DNA from 3 places in the Bradyrhizobium sp. USDA 4011 genome. Region 2 is predicted to be linked to each of the others. Evidence: predicted binding sites of a transcription regulator. Region 2 holds the regulator's gene; each other region holds the start of a gene.
What was found. Region 2 encodes PhoB, which activates phosphate uptake and scavenging genes when phosphate is short. Its sites were predicted from a motif close to TGTCATNNANCTGTCAT; they were not measured.
Positions count from the first base shown of each region.

Region 1: ACVW1C_RS37265 (OprO/OprP family phosphate-selective porin) is a predicted target of PhoB. The motif match lies at 3,500-3,516, and genes of this name have one in related genera.
Region 3: ACVW1C_RS35830 (Orn/Lys/Arg family decarboxylase) is a predicted target of PhoB. The motif match lies at 3,313-3,329, and genes of this name have one in related genera.

Region 1 covers NZ_JBSSGG010000001.1:7,863,345-7,869,883, reverse strand. The annotation lists gene ACVW1C_RS37280 (arylsulfatase B) at 1-329, opposite strand, end outside; gene ACVW1C_RS37275 (replication-associated recombination protein A) at 544-1,878, opposite strand; gene ACVW1C_RS37270 (DegQ family serine endoprotease) at 1,875-3,233, opposite strand; gene ACVW1C_RS37265 (OprO/OprP family phosphate-selective porin) at 3,578-5,176, shown strand; gene ACVW1C_RS37260 (winged helix-turn-helix transcriptional regulator) at 5,249-5,629, opposite strand; gene ACVW1C_RS37255 (zinc-binding alcohol dehydrogenase family protein) at 5,748-6,539, shown strand, end outside.
Region 2 covers NZ_JBSSGG010000001.1:4,980,459-4,986,997, forward strand. The annotation lists gene pstC (phosphate ABC transporter permease subunit PstC) at 1-538, shown strand, start outside; gene pstA (phosphate ABC transporter permease PstA) at 543-1,388, shown strand; gene pstB (phosphate ABC transporter ATP-binding protein PstB) at 1,385-2,206, shown strand; gene phoU (phosphate signaling complex protein PhoU) at 2,218-2,934, shown strand; gene phoB (phosphate regulon transcriptional regulator PhoB) at 3,065-3,775, shown strand; gene ACVW1C_RS23345 (GcrA family cell cycle regulator) at 3,957-4,469, opposite strand; gene ACVW1C_RS23350 (acetylornithine transaminase) at 4,966-6,171, shown strand; gene argF (ornithine carbamoyltransferase) at 6,171-6,539, shown strand, end outside.
Region 3 covers NZ_JBSSGG010000001.1:7,583,927-7,590,465, reverse strand. The annotation lists gene ACVW1C_RS35850 (PAS domain-containing protein) at 1-45, shown strand, start outside; gene ACVW1C_RS35845 (adenylate/guanylate cyclase domain-containing protein) at 180-1,913, shown strand; gene ACVW1C_RS35840 (tetratricopeptide repeat protein) at 2,277-2,888, shown strand; gene ACVW1C_RS35835 (hypothetical protein) at 3,075-3,224, opposite strand; gene ACVW1C_RS35830 (Orn/Lys/Arg family decarboxylase) at 3,373-5,730, shown strand; gene ACVW1C_RS35825 (N-acetyltransferase family protein) at 5,749-6,309, shown strand; gene ACVW1C_RS35820 (dodecin) at 6,416-6,539, opposite strand, start outside.

The sequences.
Region 1 (6,539 bases), 2.9 Mb from region 2:
TAGCGCATGGCGTAGCGACCGGTCATGAGCTCTGCTCGCGATGGCGTGCAAACCGGCATTCCATAAAATGCTTCCGCTCGCACGCCTTCCTTGGCTAGCTGGTCGATGTTCGGCGTTTTGATGTCGCTGCCGCGATAGCCTAGATCGGCATTACCTAGATCATCGGCCAAGATGACCACAATGTTGGGCTTCGTACCCTGTCCGTATGCCAATCCGCAGGAACCCATGAGGCTGCATGCTAGGAGCGTAAACCTTATTGCCGTACGCATCATTGACGCCTCCTCCAAGAGCTTTGGGAAAAAGCTTGGCAGGCGGATCAATCCAATCATTGCGTTAGATCAAGTTATTCAAGCCGCCGGTATGCAGCTAAAGCGCCAGAGGCGGTCGAAGTCGAAGTGTATCGCACCGTACTTGGAGCAAATTGGGATTTCCGCTTGTGGGCCCTTTGCTGACATTCAATTTGGCATCGTCGATGTCTGCTTTTGAGGGCAACTCGGACATTGCATCCCGCGCACGTGCGTACCGGATTTACGAGTATACGCTCTAGCTCCCGCCACGCTCCTTGCGCAGCCGCTGCCAGTAGTCGAGCCGTTTCCTGATCTCGCGCTCGAAACCGCGGTCGGGCGGATCGTAGAAGGTCTGGCGGCCCAGCGCTTCCGGGAAATAGTCCTGGCCGGAGAACGCGTCGGGCGCGTCGTGATCATACTGATAGCCGGAGCCGTAGCCCTCCGACTTCATCAATTTCGTCGGCGAATTCAGAATGTGTTTTGGCGGCAGCAGCGAGCCGCCCTGCTTCGCGGTCTGCATCGCAGCGCCGAACGCAGTGTACACCGCGTTCGATTTCGGCGCGGTGGCGAGATAGACCACGGCCTGTGCGATCGCGAGCTCGCCCTCCGGCGAGCCCAGGAAATCATAGGCATCCTTGGCAGCGTTGCAGACCGCCAATGCCTGCGGATCGGCAAGGCCGATGTCCTCGACGGCCATGCGCACCACGCGGCGCGCCAGGAACAGCGGGTCCTCGCCGGCATCGAGCATGCGCGCGAGATAATACAATGCCGCATCCGGATCGGAGCCGCGCACCGACTTGTGCAGCGCCGAGATCAGATTGTAGTGGCCGTCGGCCGACTTGTCGTAGATCGGCGCGCGGCGTTGCAGGATGGCCTGCAACTGCTCGGCGTTGAACACCTCGCCCTTGCGCGCAGCGCGCCAGACCTCTTCGGCCAATGTCAGCGAGGCGCGGCCGTCACCGTCGGCCATCCGCACCAGCACGGCGCGCGCTTCCGCATCGAGCGGCAAGGCCTTGCCCTCGATCTTCTCGGCATTGGCAAACAGCCGTTCGATCGCGGCCGTGTCGAGCGAATGAAACACCAGCACGCGGGCGCGCGACAGCAGCGCCGCGTTGAGCTCGAACGACGGATTCTCCGTGGTGGCGCCGACCAGCACCACGGTGCCGTCCTCCATCACCGGCAGGAAGGAATCCTGTTGCGCGCGGTTGAACCTGTGCACCTCGTCGACGAACAGCAGCGTGCCCTTGCCGGTCTCGCGCCGGGCCCGCGCGGCATCGAACGCCTTCTTCAGGTCGGCGACGCCGGAGAATACCGCGGAGATCTGCTCGAAATGCAGCTCGGTGGCGTCGGCCAGAAGCCGCGCCACGGTGGTCTTGCCGGTGCCGGGCGGTCCCCAGAACACCAGCGAACCCAGCGTGCGCGTCTCCAGCATGCGGGTCAGCGCGCCGTCTGGGCCGAGGATGTGATCCTGACCGACGACGTCGGCCAGCGTGCGCGGGCGCAGCCGGTCCGGCAGCGGGTGCGGCGCGTCCTGCTCCATCCCCGCCGCAGCGAACAGGTTCGTCGCGTCCCGCGGTTGCTTGGGGTTCATCCGCCGAGCGTCACGTTGATCTGCTGGCCCCCGCGCACCAGCGTGATGCGCCAGATCCGCGACCCCGCCTTCGATACCTTGTCGAGGTCGCTGGTCCGCACGATCTTCTCATTGTTGACCGCAAGGATGATGTCGCCCTTCTGGAAGCCAACACTGGCGGCTGTGCCGTCATCGGCGAGTTCGGTGACGACGACGCCCTCCGCGCCGGCGTCGAGATGCAGCTCGTCGGCCAGCGCCGGCGAGATGTTGGCAACCCTGGCGCCCTGGAATGGCGAACGCGCGGTCAGCACGATCTCGTCGCGGTTGGTATCGGGCGCGGTCTCCAGCGGCACGGTGAGCTTCACCGGCTTGCCGGCGCGCTGCACTTCGATCTCCGCGCTGCCGCCGAGCGGACGGGTCGCGAAGCGATAGTCGAACGCGTTGGGATCGTCGATCGGCGTGCCGTCGATCCCGACGATCAGGTCGGACAGTTTGAGCCCGGCCTTCGCCGCCGGGCTGTTCGGCGCGACGTTGGCGACCAGCGCGCCGGTCGGCAGCTTCAGCCCGAGCGTCTCCGCGATCTCCGGCGTGACGGCCTGCAGCCGCGCGCCAAGCCATGGCCGCTTCACTGCCTTGCCGCCGCTCTTGGCGGAGGCCACCACTACGCGCACCATGTTGGCGGGGATTGCGAAGCCGATGCCCTGCGAACCGCCGGAGCGCGAGAAGATCGCGGTGTTGATGCCGGCGAGCCGGCCGGTCATGTCGACCAGCGCGCCGCCGGAATTGCCGGGATTGATCGCCGCGTCGGTCTGAATGAAGAATTGATAATCCGTGATCCCGACTTGCGTGCGCGCCAGCGCCGAGATGATGCCGTGCGTCACGGTCTGGCCGACGCCGAACGGATTGCCGATCGCCAGCACGACGTCGCCGACCTGCAGCTGGTCCGAATTGGCGAAGTCGAGCGTCGCGAATTTCTCCCTGTTGGTTTCCTTCAGCCGCAGCACGGCGAGGTCGGTGCGGCTGTCCTTCAGCACGATCTCGGCCTCGTATTCGCGCTTGTCGGCGAGCGAGACCTTCACCTGGTCGGCGCCCTCGATCACGTGATTGTTTGTGACCACGAGGCCGGAAGCATCGACCATCACGCCGGAGCCGAGCGAGCGCTGCATCTGCTCGGGCTGCTGCCCCGGGACGCCGAAGAAGCGGCGGAAGATCGGGTCGTCCAGAAACGGATTGCGGTTCTGCACCGTCTTGGCGGCGTAGACGTTGACCACCGCCGGCTGCACCCGCTGCACGATCGGCGCATAGGACAATTGGAGCTCGGCCTGCGAGGACGGCACGCGGCGGTCCTGGGCCGCGGCTGGGGACAGATTCCCCATGAAGGCCAATGTGCACAGAGCGGATATGGCAGCAAAGCGGACGGGTCGGAGCATTCTCACCTCTCGTGGAAACGCCGGAATATAGGCGTGTTCGCCGGGCAATTGAAGGGCGCCCGGCCGGATAACTGGCCCCCGCCGGACCGGTGCAAAACCGCCGGAAGCCGCGTTGAAGCGCGCCGCCAAGCCCCTATGATGACTGTCATCTCACTGCGCCGCTCCGCTTGTTGCCTGCGGACAACAAGCGGAACTGCGATGCCAGGCGGCGCTGTCGTGCGTCAGTCACGATCAACTCCTAGGACGTTTCAGTGAGTGAGTGGGGAATTCAAACACAACAGGGGTGCACAATGGGTGCGACAAAAGTAGGTGCAATCGCCATAGGGCTGGCAGGGGCGCTCGCCGCCTCGCCGGCCTATTCGCAATCGGCCGGAAGCGGCAGCGACGCGGAGATCGCGCTGCTGAAGCAGCAGCTGAAGATGCTCGAGCAGAAGCTCGACAAGCTGCAGAAGCAGACCAATGCCAATACCGCGACCGCAGCCAGCGCGAATGCCAACGCGAAGGCGGCGGATGCCAAGGCCGCCCGGGTCGCAAGCGCCAACGCCGCGATCCCGGTCAAGGGCCCGGTCGCGCCGTCGGGCGTCGTGGTGACGATGCCGAACAACCGGCCGACGATCTGCACTGCGGATGAACAGAACTGCGTTGCGATCACGAGCCGCGTGCACTGGGATGTCGGCGGCTACGACTATCGGCCGAACACCGCAAGTACCTCGCCGCAGAAGCTCGACAGCGGCGAGAACCTCCGCCGCGCCCGCATCGGCATCATCGGCAAATTCTTCGGCGACTGGAATTACGCGCTGATCTACGACTTCGGCGGCTCGTCCGACGGCTTCGGCGGCGCGGCACCGGGATCGCTGCCCGGCGGCGGCACCTCCGGCGTCGAGAATGCCTATCTGAGCTACACCGGCTTCAAGCCGTTCGGCGGCAAGATGGCGATCGAAGGCGGCATCATGGACATCCCGTGGACGCTGGACGAAGCGACGAGCTCCAACGACATCCTGTTCATGGAGCGCGCCTCGGCCGGCATCATCGCACAGAACATCGCGGCCGGTGACTTCCGTTCCGGCGCCGGCACCCGCTGGTGGAACGACCAGCTCTGGATCGGCGGCTATGTCACCGGACCAACGACGGGCGCGATTCACTCCGCGTCGTCAGCCGCGCCGGCCGGCACGTCCGAGCAGTATGGCGGTGTCATCCGCGTCGCCGGCAATCCGATCAGCGGCAAGAACTACTCGGTGCATATCGGCGCCGATGCGGAATGGCTGGTCCAGCCGCCGCGCAACCAGCTCACCCAGGCGCAGACGCTCACGCTGAACGACCGGCCCGAGCTGCGCATCGACCCGACGACGCTGACCTCGACCGGTGCGATCGCCAACGTCTCCGGCGCGCAGGTCTACGGCGTCGAGGCGGCTGCGACCTACGGCCCGTTCATCGCACAGGGCGAGTACTATTGGTTCAACGTCGACCGCTCCGCGAATACCGGGCTGCCGCCGTTCGGCGCGCCGAGCCTGAAATTCGACGGCGGATATGCGCAGGTCGGCTATGTGCTGACCGGCGAGAACCACGCCTACAATCCGGCAGCGGCCTCCTATGGCGGCATCAAGCCGCACGATCCGTTCTCGCTCGCCGGTGGTGGCATTGGCGCCTGGGAAATCGCCGGCCGCGTCAGCACGATGAACCTCAACGACCAGGTCGGCCAGGCCGTCGGCATCGCGGGCGGGCGGCAGACGGTCTACACCGCCGGGCTGAACTGGTACGTCAACAACAACGTCCGTTTCATGCTGAACTACCTGCACGGCGACGTCGCCAAGCAGGCCTCGGCGACCTCGCCTGTGGATGCCGGCTCGAAGTTCGACGCGGTCGCGCTGCGCACGCAAGTAGCGTTCTGACGCAATCTGATCAGCGCCGACAACAAAGGCCGGGAGCGACACGCCGCTCCCGGCCTTCTTCATTCCAGATTGTCAGGCCGCGCGCTTCGACTTCTTCACGACGACCTCCGGCACCGGCGCGCAGGACAGCCGTTCCTGATGGCCCTCGCCCCAGGCTTTCAAAATATCGATCACCGGACGCAGGCTCTCGCCGAGTTCGGAGAGCGTGTATTCGACCCGCGGCGGCACCTCGGCGTAGACCTTGCGGATCACGAGGCCGTCGTCCTCCAGCGCCCGCAGTTGCTTGGTCAGCATGCGCTGGGTGATGCCGGGCATCCGCCGCCGCAGCTCGCCGAAGCGCTGGGTGCCGGCCTGCAAATGATACAGGATCACGCCCTTCCACTTGCCGTCGATCAGGTCGAGCGCCGCCTCGACCGCGCAGCCCGGCCGGCGCGCGAAGTTCTGCCGTTTCATCGAGAATTTCCCAATAGTATACAAACGGGGACTAGTTCCCTGTTTTTACAGTACTTGCCAAAAGGGCGCTAGCGCGACAGGTAACACGGCAGGCAATCGACCACCACGGAGACCAGGCATGAAGGCCGTCGGATACCAAAAATCGCTGCCGATCGAGGCGGCGGATTCGCTCGTCGATTTCGAGATCGCCAAGCCCGAACCGAAGGGGCGCGACATCCGCGTCGCGGTGAAGGCGATCTCGGCCAACCCGGTCGACTACAAGGTGCGCAAACGCGCCGCGCCGACCGACGGTGGCTACAAGATCCTCGGCTTCGATGCGGCCGGCGTGGTCGACGCCGTCGGGTCCGACGTCTCGCTGTTCAAGCCGGGCGATGAGGTGTTCTACGCGGGCTCGATCCTGCGCCAGGGCACCAACTCGGAATTTCATCTGGTGGATGAGCGCATCGTCGGCAACAAGCCGGCCTCATTGTCGTTCGCGCAGGCCGCCGCCCTGCCCCTGACCTCGATCACCGCTTGGGAGCTGCTGTTCGACCGGCTCGGCGCGGTGCCGGGCAAGAGCCTCGATCCACGCACGCTGCTGATCACCGGCGGCGCCGGCGGCGTCGGCTCGATCCTGATCCAGCTCGCGCGCCGCCTCACCGGGCTGACCGTGGTTGCGACCGCGACGCGGCCGGAGTCTCAGAAGTGGTGCCGCGATCTCGGTGCGCATGCGGTGATCGATCACTCGCAGCCGATGAAGGAGCAGATCGAGAGCTTGAGGCTGCCGCCGGTCGGCCTCGTCGCCAGCCTTACCTTCACCGACCAGCACTACAAGTCGATCGCCGACTTCATCGCGCCGCAGGGCAAGTTCGGCCTGATCGACGATCCCGCCGAATTCAACGTCGCCGTGTTCAAGGGCAAGGCGGTGTCG
Region 2 (6,539 bases):
CCTGGCCAACACGTTCCAGCCCTTCATGATCCGGATCTTCGAGGGCGTCCCGGTGCTGGGTGCGGTGTTCGCAGGTCCGCCGTCCTATCTCAGCCTGTTCAACGCCGCGCTGATCCTCGCCATCATGGTGCTGCCCTTCATCACCGCGATCTCGGTCGACGTGTTCAAGACCGTGCCGCCGGTACTGAAAGAGGCCGCCTACGGCATGGGCTGCACCACCTGGGAAGTCGTCCGCAGCGTCGTGATCCCCTACACCCGGGTCGGCGTGATTGGCGGCATCATGCTGGCGCTCGGCCGCGCGCTCGGCGAGACGATGGCGGTGACCTTCATCATCGGCAACTCGTTCCGCATCTCGTCGTCGATCTTCGCGCCGGGCACCACGATCTCGGCGGCGATCGCCTCCGAATTCGCCGAGAGCGACGGTCTGCACCAGTCCGGCCTGATCCTGCTCGGCCTCCTGCTGTTCGTGCTGACCTTCTTCGTGCTCGCCGGCGCCCGGCTGATGCTGATGCGGCTTGAAACGAAAGCGGGGAACTAGCGTCATGAACCCGATCTACAAATCCCGTCGCCGCAGCGACATCGTCATTCGCGCACTCTGTGTCGGCGCGGCGCTGTTCGGCGTCACCTGGCTGGCGCTGATCCTGATCACGCTGGTCTACAACGGCGTTGCCGGCCTCAGCGTGCAGCTGTTCACCCAGAACACGCCGCCGCCGGGCTCGACCGAAGGCGGCCTGCTCAATGCCATCGTCGGCTCGGTCATCATGACGGTGATCGGCGTCGGCATCGGGGCGCCGCTCGGCCTGTTCGCCGGCACCTACCTCGCCGAATACGGCAGGCACGACAAGCTCACCTCGGTGATCCGCTTCATCAACGACATCCTGCTCAGCGCGCCCTCGATCATCATCGGCCTGTTCATCTACGGTGCTGTGGTGGTGCCGATGCGTGGCTTCTCGGCGATCGCAGGCAGTCTAGCGCTCGCCGTGATCGTGATCCCGGTCGTGCTGCGCACCACCGAGGACATGCTGCTGCTGGTGCCCAATCCGCTGCGCGAGGCGGCCTCCGCGCTCGGCCTGCCGCGCTCGCTGGTGATCAAGCGGATCGCTTATCGTGCTGCGCGTAGCGGCTTGATCACCGGCGTGCTGCTGGCGACCGCCCGTGTCGCCGGCGAGACCGCGCCGCTGCTGTTCACCGCGCTGTCTAACCAGTTTTTCAGCTGGGACTTGACCAAGACGATGGCCAACCTGCCGGTGACCATCAACAATTTCGTGCAGAGCCCCTACGCCTACTGGAAAGAGCTGGCGTGGAGCGGCGCACTGCTGATCACATTCACCGTGCTCGCGCTGAATATCGGCGCGCGTATCCTTGGTGCCGAAAGGGCCGCAAAATGACCGAGCTCTCCGTTTCAACCAGTAACCCGAGCCACGTTGCACCGCATACGCCGCTGCCGGAAGCGCCGCCGAAAGTCACGGTGCGCAACCTCAATTTCTATTACGGCGAGCACCACGCGCTGAAGAACATCAACCTGACGCTGGGTACCAACCGCGTCACCGCGTTCATCGGTCCGTCCGGCTGCGGCAAGTCGACCCTGCTGCGGATATTCAACCGGATGTACGATCTCTATCCGGGCCAGCGCGCGGTCGGTCAGCTGATGCTGGACCAGACCAACATTCTCGATCCCAAGCTCGACCTCAATCTGCTGCGTGCGCGGGTCGGCATGGTGTTCCAGAAGCCGACGCCGTTCCCGATGACGATCTACGAGAACATCGCCTTCGGCATCCGCCTTTACGAGAAGATCTCGAAGTCCGAGATGGACGACCGGGTCGAGAAGGCGCTGCGCGGCGGCGCGCTGTGGAACGAGGTCAAGGACAAGCTGAACGCCTCCGGCCTGTCGCTTTCCGGCGGCCAGCAGCAGCGCCTGTGCATCGCGCGCACCGTGGCGGTGCGGCCCGAGGTGATCCTGTTCGACGAGCCGTGCTCCGCGCTCGATCCGATCTCGACCGCCAAGGTCGAGGAGCTGATCCAGGAGCTCTCCGAGGACTACACGATCGCGATCGTCACCCACAACATGCAGCAGGCGGCGCGCGTCTCCGACAAGACCGCCTTCATGTATCTCGGTGAGCTGATCGAGTTCGACGACACCAACAAGATCTTCACCTCGCCGAGCGATCGACGGACTCAGGATTACATCACCGGCCGGTTCGGCTGAGGAGATACAAGATGGCTTCTGAACATACCGCCAAGGCATTCGACAGCGACCTGCAGGAGTTGACCCGCCTGGTCGCCGAGATGGGCGGCCTCGTCGAACGGATGATCACCGAGTCGGTCGACGCGCTGATCCGTCGCGACGTCGCTCTCGGCAAGCGCGTGGTCGCCGCCGACATCGAGATCGACAATCTGCAGCGCGTCATCGAAGAGCGCGCAGTGCTGACGATCGCCCGCCGCCAGCCGATGGCGATCGACCTGCGTGAAATCGTCAGCGCGATGCGCGTGGCCACCGACCTCGAGCGGATCGGCGACCTCGCCAAGAACATGGGCAAGCGCGTCGCGGCGCTGGAAAGCGATTTCCAGCCGCTGAAGCTGATCCGCGGCCTGGAGCACATGACCGACCTCGTGCTGTCGCAGGTCAAGTCGGTGCTCGACGCCTATGCCGCGCACGACCTGCCGGCGGCGATGAACGTCTGGAAGGGCGACGAGGAGGTCGATGCGATCTGCACCTCGCTTTTCCGCGAGCTGCTGACCTACATGATGGAGGATCCGCGCAACATCTCGTTCTGCATCCATCTGATGTTCTGCGCCAAGAACATCGAGCGGATCGGCGATCACGCCACCAATATCGCCGAGACCGTGTTCTACATGATCGAGGGCCAGCAGATCACCGACAAGCGCCCGAAGGGCGACATGACCAATTTTGCCACCACTGTGCCGGGTACCTAGGACATGATCCGCGGGCGCGGAGCCGGATTGTCTTCACGACAAGTCGTTTCCGCGGGGATTATGCCCAGGAAAGTAAGCGTTTCGGTTTGCGTCTGGGCAACGGATCACCACAGAGAGAGAACTTAAACCGATGAGCGCACGCATTCTGGTAGTCGAAGACGAGGAAGCGCTGACGACACTGTTGCGCTACAACCTCGATGCGGAAGGCTACGATGTCGAAACGGTCGGGCGCGGCGACGATGCCGACACCCGCCTGAAGGAGCGCGTTCCCGACCTCGTGGTACTGGACTGGATGCTGCCGGGCCTGTCCGGCATCGAGCTGTGCCGCCGCCTGCGGGCGCGTCCCGAGACCAAGCAGCTTCCGATCATCATGCTCACCGCGCGCGGCGAGGAGAGCGAGCGCGTGCGCGGGCTTGCCACCGGCGCCGACGATTACATCGTCAAGCCGTTCTCGGTGCCGGAGCTCCTGGCGCGAGTGAAGGGCCTGCTGCGGCGGGCTAGCCCGGAGCGGCTGGCGACCGTGCTCACCTATGGCGATATCGAGCTCGACCGCGAGAAGCGCCGCGTGGCGCGCTCGGGACGTCCGATCGATCTCGGTCCGACCGAGTATCGGCTGCTCGAATTCTTCCTCGAGCATCCCGGCCGCGTGTTCAGCCGCGAGCAGCTGCTCGACAGCGTCTGGGGCCGCGACATCTATATCGATGAGCGTACCGTCGACGTGCATATCGGCCGCCTGCGCAAGCTGCTCAATCCGGGCCGCGAGCAGGATCCGATCCGCACCGTGCGCGGCGCCGGTTATGCGCTCGACGACCGCTTCGCCAAAGCCGAGCCGCAGCCGTAAGGCTGGCCGCCAATCGCAACAACGGTCCCGTCATTGCGAGCGTAGCGAAGCAATCCATCCTACCGCAAATGCGGAACGATGGATTGCTTCGTCGCTTCGCTCCTCGCAATGACGGCAACCACAAAAAAATCCCCGCTTTCGCGGGGATTTGCTTTTGCAGTCCAGGCAAGTTTCCCGAGTGCTACTTGATCTGTGGCTTCGCCGATGGCCGGCGGCGATCGGCGGCGGGCTGGTAGGCGACGCGCGAGTGATGCGCGCAATAGGGCAGGCCGGCGAGCGCCTTGCCGCCGCAGAAGAAGAATTCCGGGCTCGAGGGATCGCCGACCGGCCAGTGGCAGGTGGCCTCGTTGAGCTCGAGCAGCGACAGCCGCTGGCTCATCGGCACCACATTGTCGAAGGAGATCGGATCGGGCTCCATCTCGACCTCGAAGGCGTGCGCCAGCGCGGTGTTGCCGCGCGACACCGGGCGCGCCACCCGCATCATGTGCTGGGCGGGACGGGCCTTGCGCTGCCGCGGCGCAGCCGTGGAGGGCGCCTTGGCACGGCCGGAGAGGCCGAGCCGATGTACTTTGCCGATCACGGCGTTTCGCGTCACATTGCCAAGTTCCGCCGCGATCTGGCTGGCTGAGAGGCCGGATTCCCAGAGCTTCTTCAGCTGCTCGACGCGATCGTCGGACCAGGTCAATACAGTCATCGCATTCTTCCTTTCGCATGGCGCCGGCCACTCATCGGAGCGGCGCTGCGAGCCAATCTGGACAAATATCCCTGCGGCCAGAATCCCTTAGCCCTCGCCGGGCACGGTGTTGCGCCCGAACGTTTACGCGAGACACGAAGGCTACTTAGAGGGTCCAGTACTGCCGCACGAGATGTCGTACCCGACAGGCCAAACGCTACAATATGGCGTGACTCTGGCGCAAGAGTCCGCGGCCGTGCGTCCACATGTTCCCACAAAGTTAAGCATTGCTGTGAGGCTTTTCCACCGCACCGGAATGCTCCGGATTGCGCTAGTTTCGCATTGCAGGAAGGCCAGCAAAGGCTAGCTCCTGGCGATTGACACTTACCGGCCGCCGCATAGAATGACCCGCACGTGCCGCCCGCAAAGGCGGCCGTTTTGTTTTCCGAAGCTGGCGGTTGCTGCGTTGGCGTCAAGGCGCGCAGCAATTGACGGCTTCAAACCGGCAGTGAACGCCATGACCAACGCCTCGTCGCATCTGCTCCCCGTCTTCGCCCGGGTCGATCTCGGCTTCGAGCGCGGCGAGGGCGCCTGGCTGATCGCAACCAACGGCGACCGCTATCTCGATTTCACCTCGGGTGTCGCGGTGAACGCGCTCGGACATGCGCACCCGCATCTGGTCAAGGCGCTGCAGGAGCAGGCGACCAAGCTCTGGCACATGTCGAACCTGTTCAAGAGCCCGGACGGCGAGGTGCTGGCCGCGCGGCTGTGCGAGCAGAGCTTTGCCGACTTCGTGTTCTTCTGCAATTCCGGCGCCGAAGCGATGGAGGGCGTGATCAAGCTGGTCCGCCATCATCACTTCTCCAAGGGCCATCCCGAACGATACCGCATCATCACCTTCGAAGGCGCCTTCCATGGCCGCACGCTGGGCACGCTGGCTGCGACCGGCTCGGCGAAATATCTCGAGGGCTTCGGCCCGCCGATGGACGGCTTCGACCAGGTGCCGCACGGCGACATCGAGGCGGTGAAGAAGGCGATCGGCCCGCACACCGCCGGCATCCTGATCGAGCCGGTGCAGGGCGAGGGCGGCGTGCGCTCGGCGCCGCAGGCGTTCTTCAAAGCGCTGCGCGCGCTGTGCGACGAGCATGGCCTGCTGCTCGCGTTCGACGAGGTGCAGACCGGCATGGGCCGCACCGGCGAGCTGTTCGCCTACAAGCGCACCGGCGTCACGCCGGACGTAATGTCGTTGGCGAAGGCGCTCGGCGGTGGGTTCCCGATCGGCGCGGTGCTGGCGACCGCGCAGGCTGCGGCCGGCATGGCGCCGGGCTCGCACGGCTCGACTTTCGGCGGCAATCCGCTCGCGGTCGCCGCCGCCAATGCCGTGCTCGACGTCATGCTCAAGCCCGGCTTCTTCGAGCACGTGCAGAAGATGTCGCTGCTGCTCAAGCAGAAGCTCGCTTCCGTGGTCGACCGCTATCCCGGCGTGCTGTCGGAGGTGCGCGGCGAGGGCCTGTTGATCGGCGTCAAGGCGGTGGTGCCGTCGAGCGATCTGATCGCCGCGCTGCGCAACGAGAAGCTGCTCACCGTCGGCGCCGGCGACAATGTGGTGCGGTTCCTGGCGCCCCTGATCGTGACCGAGGCCGAGATCGACCAGTCGATCACAGCGCTCGAGCGCGCCTGCTCTGTGCTGTCAGCGCCGCAGCCGAAGAAGGCGGCTGGATAATGAGCAAGCCGGTCCGTCACTTCCTCGACATCAACGAGCTGCCGCTCGCCGAGCTGCGCAACATGCTCGAAGCCGGAGCCGCCATGAAGGCGAAGCTGAAGGCGCATGAGAAGGGCAGGAAGCCGCTCGAAGGCAAGACGCTGGCGATGATCTTCGAGCGCCCGTCGACCCGCACAAGGGTGTCGTTCGACGTCGGCATGCGCCAACTCGGCGGTGAATCCATCATGCTGACCGGCGCCGAGATGCAGCTCGGCCGCGGCGAGACCATCGCCGACACCGCGCGCGTGCTGTCGCGTTATGTCGATGCGATCATGATCCGCATCCTCAATCATGACGCGCTGCTCGAGCTCGCCGCTCACGCCACCGTG
Region 3 (6,539 bases), 2.6 Mb from region 2:
CTCGCGATCGCGCGCGGCCTCATGGTCTACGAAGGGCTGCGCTAGCCTCTGACGCCCTCCCTTGTCCGGCGGGGAGACCGGCCACGCCGGTCGCTTGCACCGCGGGCCGCGGAACTCTATTAGCTGTTTCGCCGCCATGGCGGGGTGATCCGTTTATTGCAGCTGCGGCCGGGCTGGGCATGTTTCGCAATTCGATCAGGCAGAAGATCGTCGGCATCGCCGCGGGACTCATCGTCCTCGCGGTGATCACCTCGCTGCTGTCGATGGTGATGGCGGGCCGGGTCGGCCATCTCCTGGATGAGCTCACCAACCGCTACATCCCCGCCTATGGCCATCTCGCCCGCGTCAACATCCGCTCGCTGGAGCGGTCCCTGGCGATGCGCCGGATGATGATGGCCAGGATGCAGGCGCCGGCGGAAGCCAGCGGCTACGACGCGGCGCGCAAGACGTTCGACGAGATCGAACCCCAGATCAAGCGCGAGGCCGACGCCGCACGCGCGCTGATCGATGCGATCATCGCCGATCCCTCGACCCCCTCCGACGATTATGCGCTCGGGCGCCTGGATGACCGCATCGACAATGCCGTCAACGACCTCCTGATGCGACTGAACACCGAGAACAAGACGCTGCTCGACCAGCTCGACGCCCAGGACTTTGCAGCCGCGAGAGCGACCACGCTCCGCGCCGACGTGCTGCGCGACGACTTCGCCAACAAGATCGAAGGCGTCCGTACCGACATGCTGGCGCAGGTCGCTTCGGCCGCCGCGAAGGTGATGAGTGCCCAGCAGCGGGCGATCATCATCTCCGGTGTCGTGACCGCGATTGCCGCGATCCTCGGCTTCGTGTTCGCGATGCTGGTCGGCAGCGGCATCACGCGCCCGGTGATGCGGCTGCTGGAGGGCACCCGCGAGGTCGAGGCGGGCCGCCTCGACGGCACCATCGCGATCACGACCCAGGACGAGATCGGCCAGCTCTCCGCCGCCTTCAACCGCATGATCGAGACGCTGCGTCACAACCAGCGCATCCGCGAGACCTTCGGTCGCTACATCAACCCGCGGATCGCCGAGGGCCTGCTCGAGCAGCCGGCGATCGCCGCCACCGAAGGCCAGCGCCGCATCATGACCGTGATGTTCTGCGACATGAAAGGCTTCACCAGCCTGAGCGAAGGCGTGACGCCGCGCGGCCTCGTCAAGATCATGAACCTGTATCTGTCGACGATGTCCGCGCCGGTCCACGCGCATCGCGGCATCATCGACAAATATATCGGCGACGCCATCATGGCCTATTGGGGCGCCCCGTTCGTCGAAGAAGCCGAGCAGACCCATCTGGCCGCGCTTGCCGCCATCGACATGATCGGCCAGGTCAACCAGCTGCGCAAGGATCTGCCCGAACTGCTCGACGTGCGCGCCATCCCGGCCGATTGCGACATCCGGATCGGGATTGCCACCGGCGAAGCGCTGGTCGGCAGCATCGGCTCGGAATTCATGATGAGCTACACCGTGCTCGGCGACACCGTGAACCTCGCCTCGCGGCTGGAAGGCGCCAACAAGTTCTACGGCAGCCGCAGCCTGATCTCGGAGGCCACCGCGAGCGCCTGCGCCGCGACCATCGAGCTGCGCGAGGTCGACCGCCTCGTCGCCGTCGGCCAGACCCAGCCGGTTGCCGTGTTCGAGATCCTCGGCAAGAAGGATCAACTGACGCCGGCGCAGACCGAGTTGCGGCAGCGCTACGCCGATGGTCTCGCCGCCTATCGCGACCGCCGCTGGGACGACGCCGAGCAAGCTTTCGCGGCCGCGCTGGCTGCGGCGCCGGGCGACGGACCGTCGATCGCGATGAAGGCGCGCGTCGCAGCGTTCAGGCAAAATCCGCCTGCGGCGGATTGGAACGGCGCCTGGCACCTGGAGCAGAAGTAGCGACACTTGCGGCCCGCATAAGCCAACGGCTCGCGCGAAATGCGCGCCCGATGACGGGCTCCGCGATATGCGGAACGAAAGATCCCGGATATCGCTTCGCTCATCCGGGCTTCACGCATTGACGCTGACCTGCCCTTCACACTGCCCTTGTGCGACCGGCGCGATTCTAACACCGATGTTAGTTTCGGCTCCGCCGTTCGATGGTGCGAACAAAACATTCGGCGCGCGTGCAAGCAGGAGCTCCGGAAGCGACAGTGCGATTGCCGCATCGGCAAACAATTTTCAGAACGCGCGGAATGTCTCTCTCGATCGGGAGTTAGTGCTTCAGATCAATGACTGTCCACGTCTAGTCGGGAGGTGCGCATGATCAAGTCACCGATGAAGCTCGCAATGCTCACGGCATTTCTGACAGCACCGATCATCCTGCTCCCACCGCACACCGTCCTCGCCGCCGGTGGAGGTGGTGGTGGCGGAGGAGCAGGCGGCGGAGACTTCTACGGGTCGAGCTACAGCACGCCTGCGCCAGCGTATCCCCAGCAGAAGGACAGAAAGACCACGCACCGGGTCAGGAAGCCGATCAAGCAATCCGGCTTCGATGATCCGGCATTCCGCGACGGCTTTCGCGCGGCTTATGCGACGATCTACGAACGCAACGACTACGCCGCCGCGATCGATCAGCTGCACGCGCTCGGCCGCGATGATCATCCGAACGTTGCGAACCTGATCGGCTACTCCTATCGCAAGCTCGGCGACTACAAGCAGTCGCAGGTCTGGTACGAGCGCGCGCTCAAGGCCGATCCCAACCACGTGCTGACGTGGAACTACTACGGCCTTTGGCAGATCGAACAAGGCAACCGCGACCAGGCGCAGTATCATCTGCAGCGCATCGCCGAGATCTGCGGCACCGACCGCGAGGAGTATCGCACGCTGGCGGCCGCACTGGAGAAGCCGCCGGGTACCAACCTCGTCTACTGAGCGCACTGGCGCTGAGCCGGTACAAGCGGAATGCGGGATCGCCGGGCTGGCGCCGGATATCGCTTCGCGCGTCCGGGCCGCGCGCGCCGTTGGCGTCCTTCGGCCCCGTCCGCTATCGTGCTGCGCTACGGCCTGGTGCCGGCCGCCCCCTGACCGCTCAGAAACCTGCACCGCTGGCGGCCCTGCTCAAAACCACGTCGTGCCGAGCGGCAGGCCGAGCTTCATGCGCCCGCTCAGCGGATAGCTGTTCGGCGTCATCGGGACATGCTTGATCGCCGCCTGGACGTCGAGCGCGGCCAAATGGTCGGCAACAGCGGGGTTGGCAGGCTGGGGCATGGCGCCTTCCTTTTGCGAAAGCTGGCAATATCGGGAGTTCAGCGCGGCCAGGCGGATTTGGCCATGGCACCTGGCGTCGCAGCGGGATTGTCATCTCTTTGTCATGAATTGTGCCGACAGGTTCAGCCGAACCAGTTCGGGGACACGCATGGACTATTTCAAACGCTTCAACTTCCTGTTCGCCGCGCCGGTTTTCGAGGCCGACGACCTCGAAGGCATCCGCTTCAACCAGATCATCGCTGAAATCGAGCGCTCCGGCTTCGAGGTGGTCCGCGCCCGCAAGCTGGAAGATGCCGAGATCGCGGTGCAGACCGATGCGGCGATCGGCTGCATGGTGGTCGACTGGGGCAAGAAGGGCCTCGAGGGCAAGACCGCGGCTTTGATCAACCTGATGCGCCGGCGCGGCCTCGACTTCCCGATCCTCCTGCTGATCCGCCGCAAGCGGTTCGAGGACCTGCCGGTCGAGGTGCTCGATTTCATCGACGGCTACGTGTTCCTGTCCGAGGAAACCCCGCCCTTCATCGCCAAGAACCTGATCTCGAGGCTGAAGCAATATGCCGAGAACCTGAAGACCCCGTTCTTCGGGGCGCTGGTCGACTACGCCGAGGAAGGCAACCAGCTCTGGACCTGCCCGGGCCACAATGGCGGCGTGTTCTACAGCCGCAGCCCGATCGGCCGGGTGTTCGTCGAGCATCTCGGCGAGGCGGTGTTCCGCGACGACCTCGACAATTCCGTGCTCGATCTCGGCGACCTCCTCACCCATGAGGGGCCGGCGCTGCGGGCGCAAAAGGAAGCCGCCAAGATCTTCGGCGCCGAGAAGACCTATTTCGTGCTCAACGGCACCTCGACCTCCAACAAGGTCGCGCTCGGCTCGCTGGTCACCGACGGCGATCTCGTGCTGTTCGACCGCAACAACCACAAGGCCGCCCATCACGGCGCGCTCCTGATCGGCGGCGGCATCCCGGTCTATGTGCCGACGGTGCGCAACGCCTGGGGCCTGATCGGCCCGATGTGCTGGGACCTGCTCGACGAGGGGAGCTTGCGCGACCAGATCCGCAAGCACCCGCTGGTCAAGGACGAGAACGCCTGGAAGAAGGAGCGTCCGTTCCGCGTCGCCGTGGTCGAGCAGTGCACCTATGACGGCACCATCCACTCCGCCGAGATGATCCTCAAGCGGATCGGCCATCTCTGCGACTACATCCTGTTCGACGAGGCCTGGGCCGGCTTCATGAAGTTCCACCCGATCTATTCCGGCCGCTTCGCGATGGGGCTTTCCAACCTCGGCCCCGAGGCGCCCGGCATCATCGCCACCCAATCGACCCACAAGCAGCTCGCGAGCTTCTCGCAGGCCTCGCAGATCCACATCCGCGACCGCCACATCAAGGGCCAGAAGCGCCGGGTCGAGCACCGCCGCTTCAACGAAAGCTTCATGCAGCACGCCTCGACCTCACCGTTCTATCCGATCTTCGCCTCGCTCGACGTCGGCGCGCAGATGATGAAGGGCCGCTCCGGCGAAGTGCTGTGGGACGACACGATCCGGCTCGGCATCGAGCTGCGCAAGAAGATCCGCGCGGTGAAGCGCGAGTTCGAGGAGAAGGAGACGCGAGCTGAGCGGCGCTGGTTCTTCGAGCCGCTCGTGCCGGACCGCGTGATGATCCCCGACGTCGCGCGCGAGAACGGCGTGCACAATGTCGCGTGGGAGACGATCTCGACCGATCAGCTCGCGACCAATCCGTCCTACTGGCAGCTCAGCCCGGGCGAAACCTGGCACGGCTTCCCCGAGTTGACCGCGGGCTTCGCCATGACCGACCCGAACAAGCTCACTTTGCTGACGCCGGGGTTCGATCACGCCACCGGTGCCTATGCCGACCACGGCATCCCCGCCCCGGTCGTCGCGCAATATCTGCGCGAGAACCAGATCGTCGCCGAGAAGAACGACCTCAACTCCCTGCTCTTCCTGCTGACGCCCGGCGTCGAGGCCAGCAAGGCCGGCACGCTGGTGTCCGGGCTCGTCGCTTTCAAGAAGCTGCACGACGACAACGCGCTGGTCGAGGACGTCATTCCCGAATTCTTCCGCCGCCGCCCGCAACGCTACACCGGGGTGCGGCTGCGCGACCTGTGCGGCGACATGCACCGCTTCTTCCGCGACGGCGGCGTCAGCACGCTGCAGGCCAAGCAATTCCTGCCCGAGCATCTCCCGGAGATCGCGATGTCGCCGCGCCAGGCGGCGCAATATCTGATCCGCAACGACGTCGACTATCTGCCGATCGACCAGATCTTCGGCCGCATCGCCGCGACGCCGTTCGTGGTCTACCCGCCCGGCATCGCCACCATCGTGCCCGGCGAACGGCTGTCGGAACGCAGCAAGCCGATGATCGATTACTTGCGGATGTTCGAGGCGAGCTTCAATGCGTTCCCGGGCTTCGAGGTCGAGGTCCAGGGCATCTACAAGGAGATCGACGACGCGGGCCGCGTCCGCTTCTACACCTATGTCGTGTCCGGATAGGCCAGCGGACGCAACGCAATGGAGAATGATCAAAAGATCACCGTCCGTCCCTCGCGCGACAGCGACGTCGATGCGATGCTGTCGATCTACCGCTATCACATCCGCCACGGCGTCGAGGAGAGCGTCGACGATTCCGGCACGCCGGAGCCCGACGACCTGCGCGACCGCCGCAAGAATCTGCGCAACACCCGCCTGCCGCATCTGGTCGCGCTGTGCGACGGCGAGGTGGTCGGCTATGCCTATGTGGTCCAGTTCCGCAAGCGCCCGGCCTATCGCTATACGGTGAAGCATTCGATCTACATTCACCACGGCTTCACCGGCAAGGGCGTCGGCGGCCGGCTGTTGCAGGAACTGGTCGACACCTGCGCGGCGGCCGGCTTCCGCCAGATGATCGGCTACATCGACAGCGACAATGCCGCGTCGCTGGCGCTGCACGACCGCTTCGGCTTTGCCCGCGTCGGGCATCTGCCCGGTGTCGCCTATCGCTACGGCCGCTGGTCCGACACCGTGATGGTGCAGCGCTCGCTCGCCGCCGGCTCGACCGCCCCGCCGCCACCCGCGCCGCTGTCGCGGCGGTGATGGAGGACCACACACCATCCGTCGTCGTCCCTGCTTTCGCAGGGACGACATCGACTATGTTGCACGGCCCCGGAGTCACACGTCCGCATTCTCGCGACCGCGCGCCCTACTCCAGCGTGAAGCCGACCCGCAGCGTCACCTGATAGTGCGCGACCTTGCCGCCCTCGATATGGCCCCGGGTCTGCACCACCTCGAACCATTTCATTTCCCGGATCGTCTTCGACGCACGG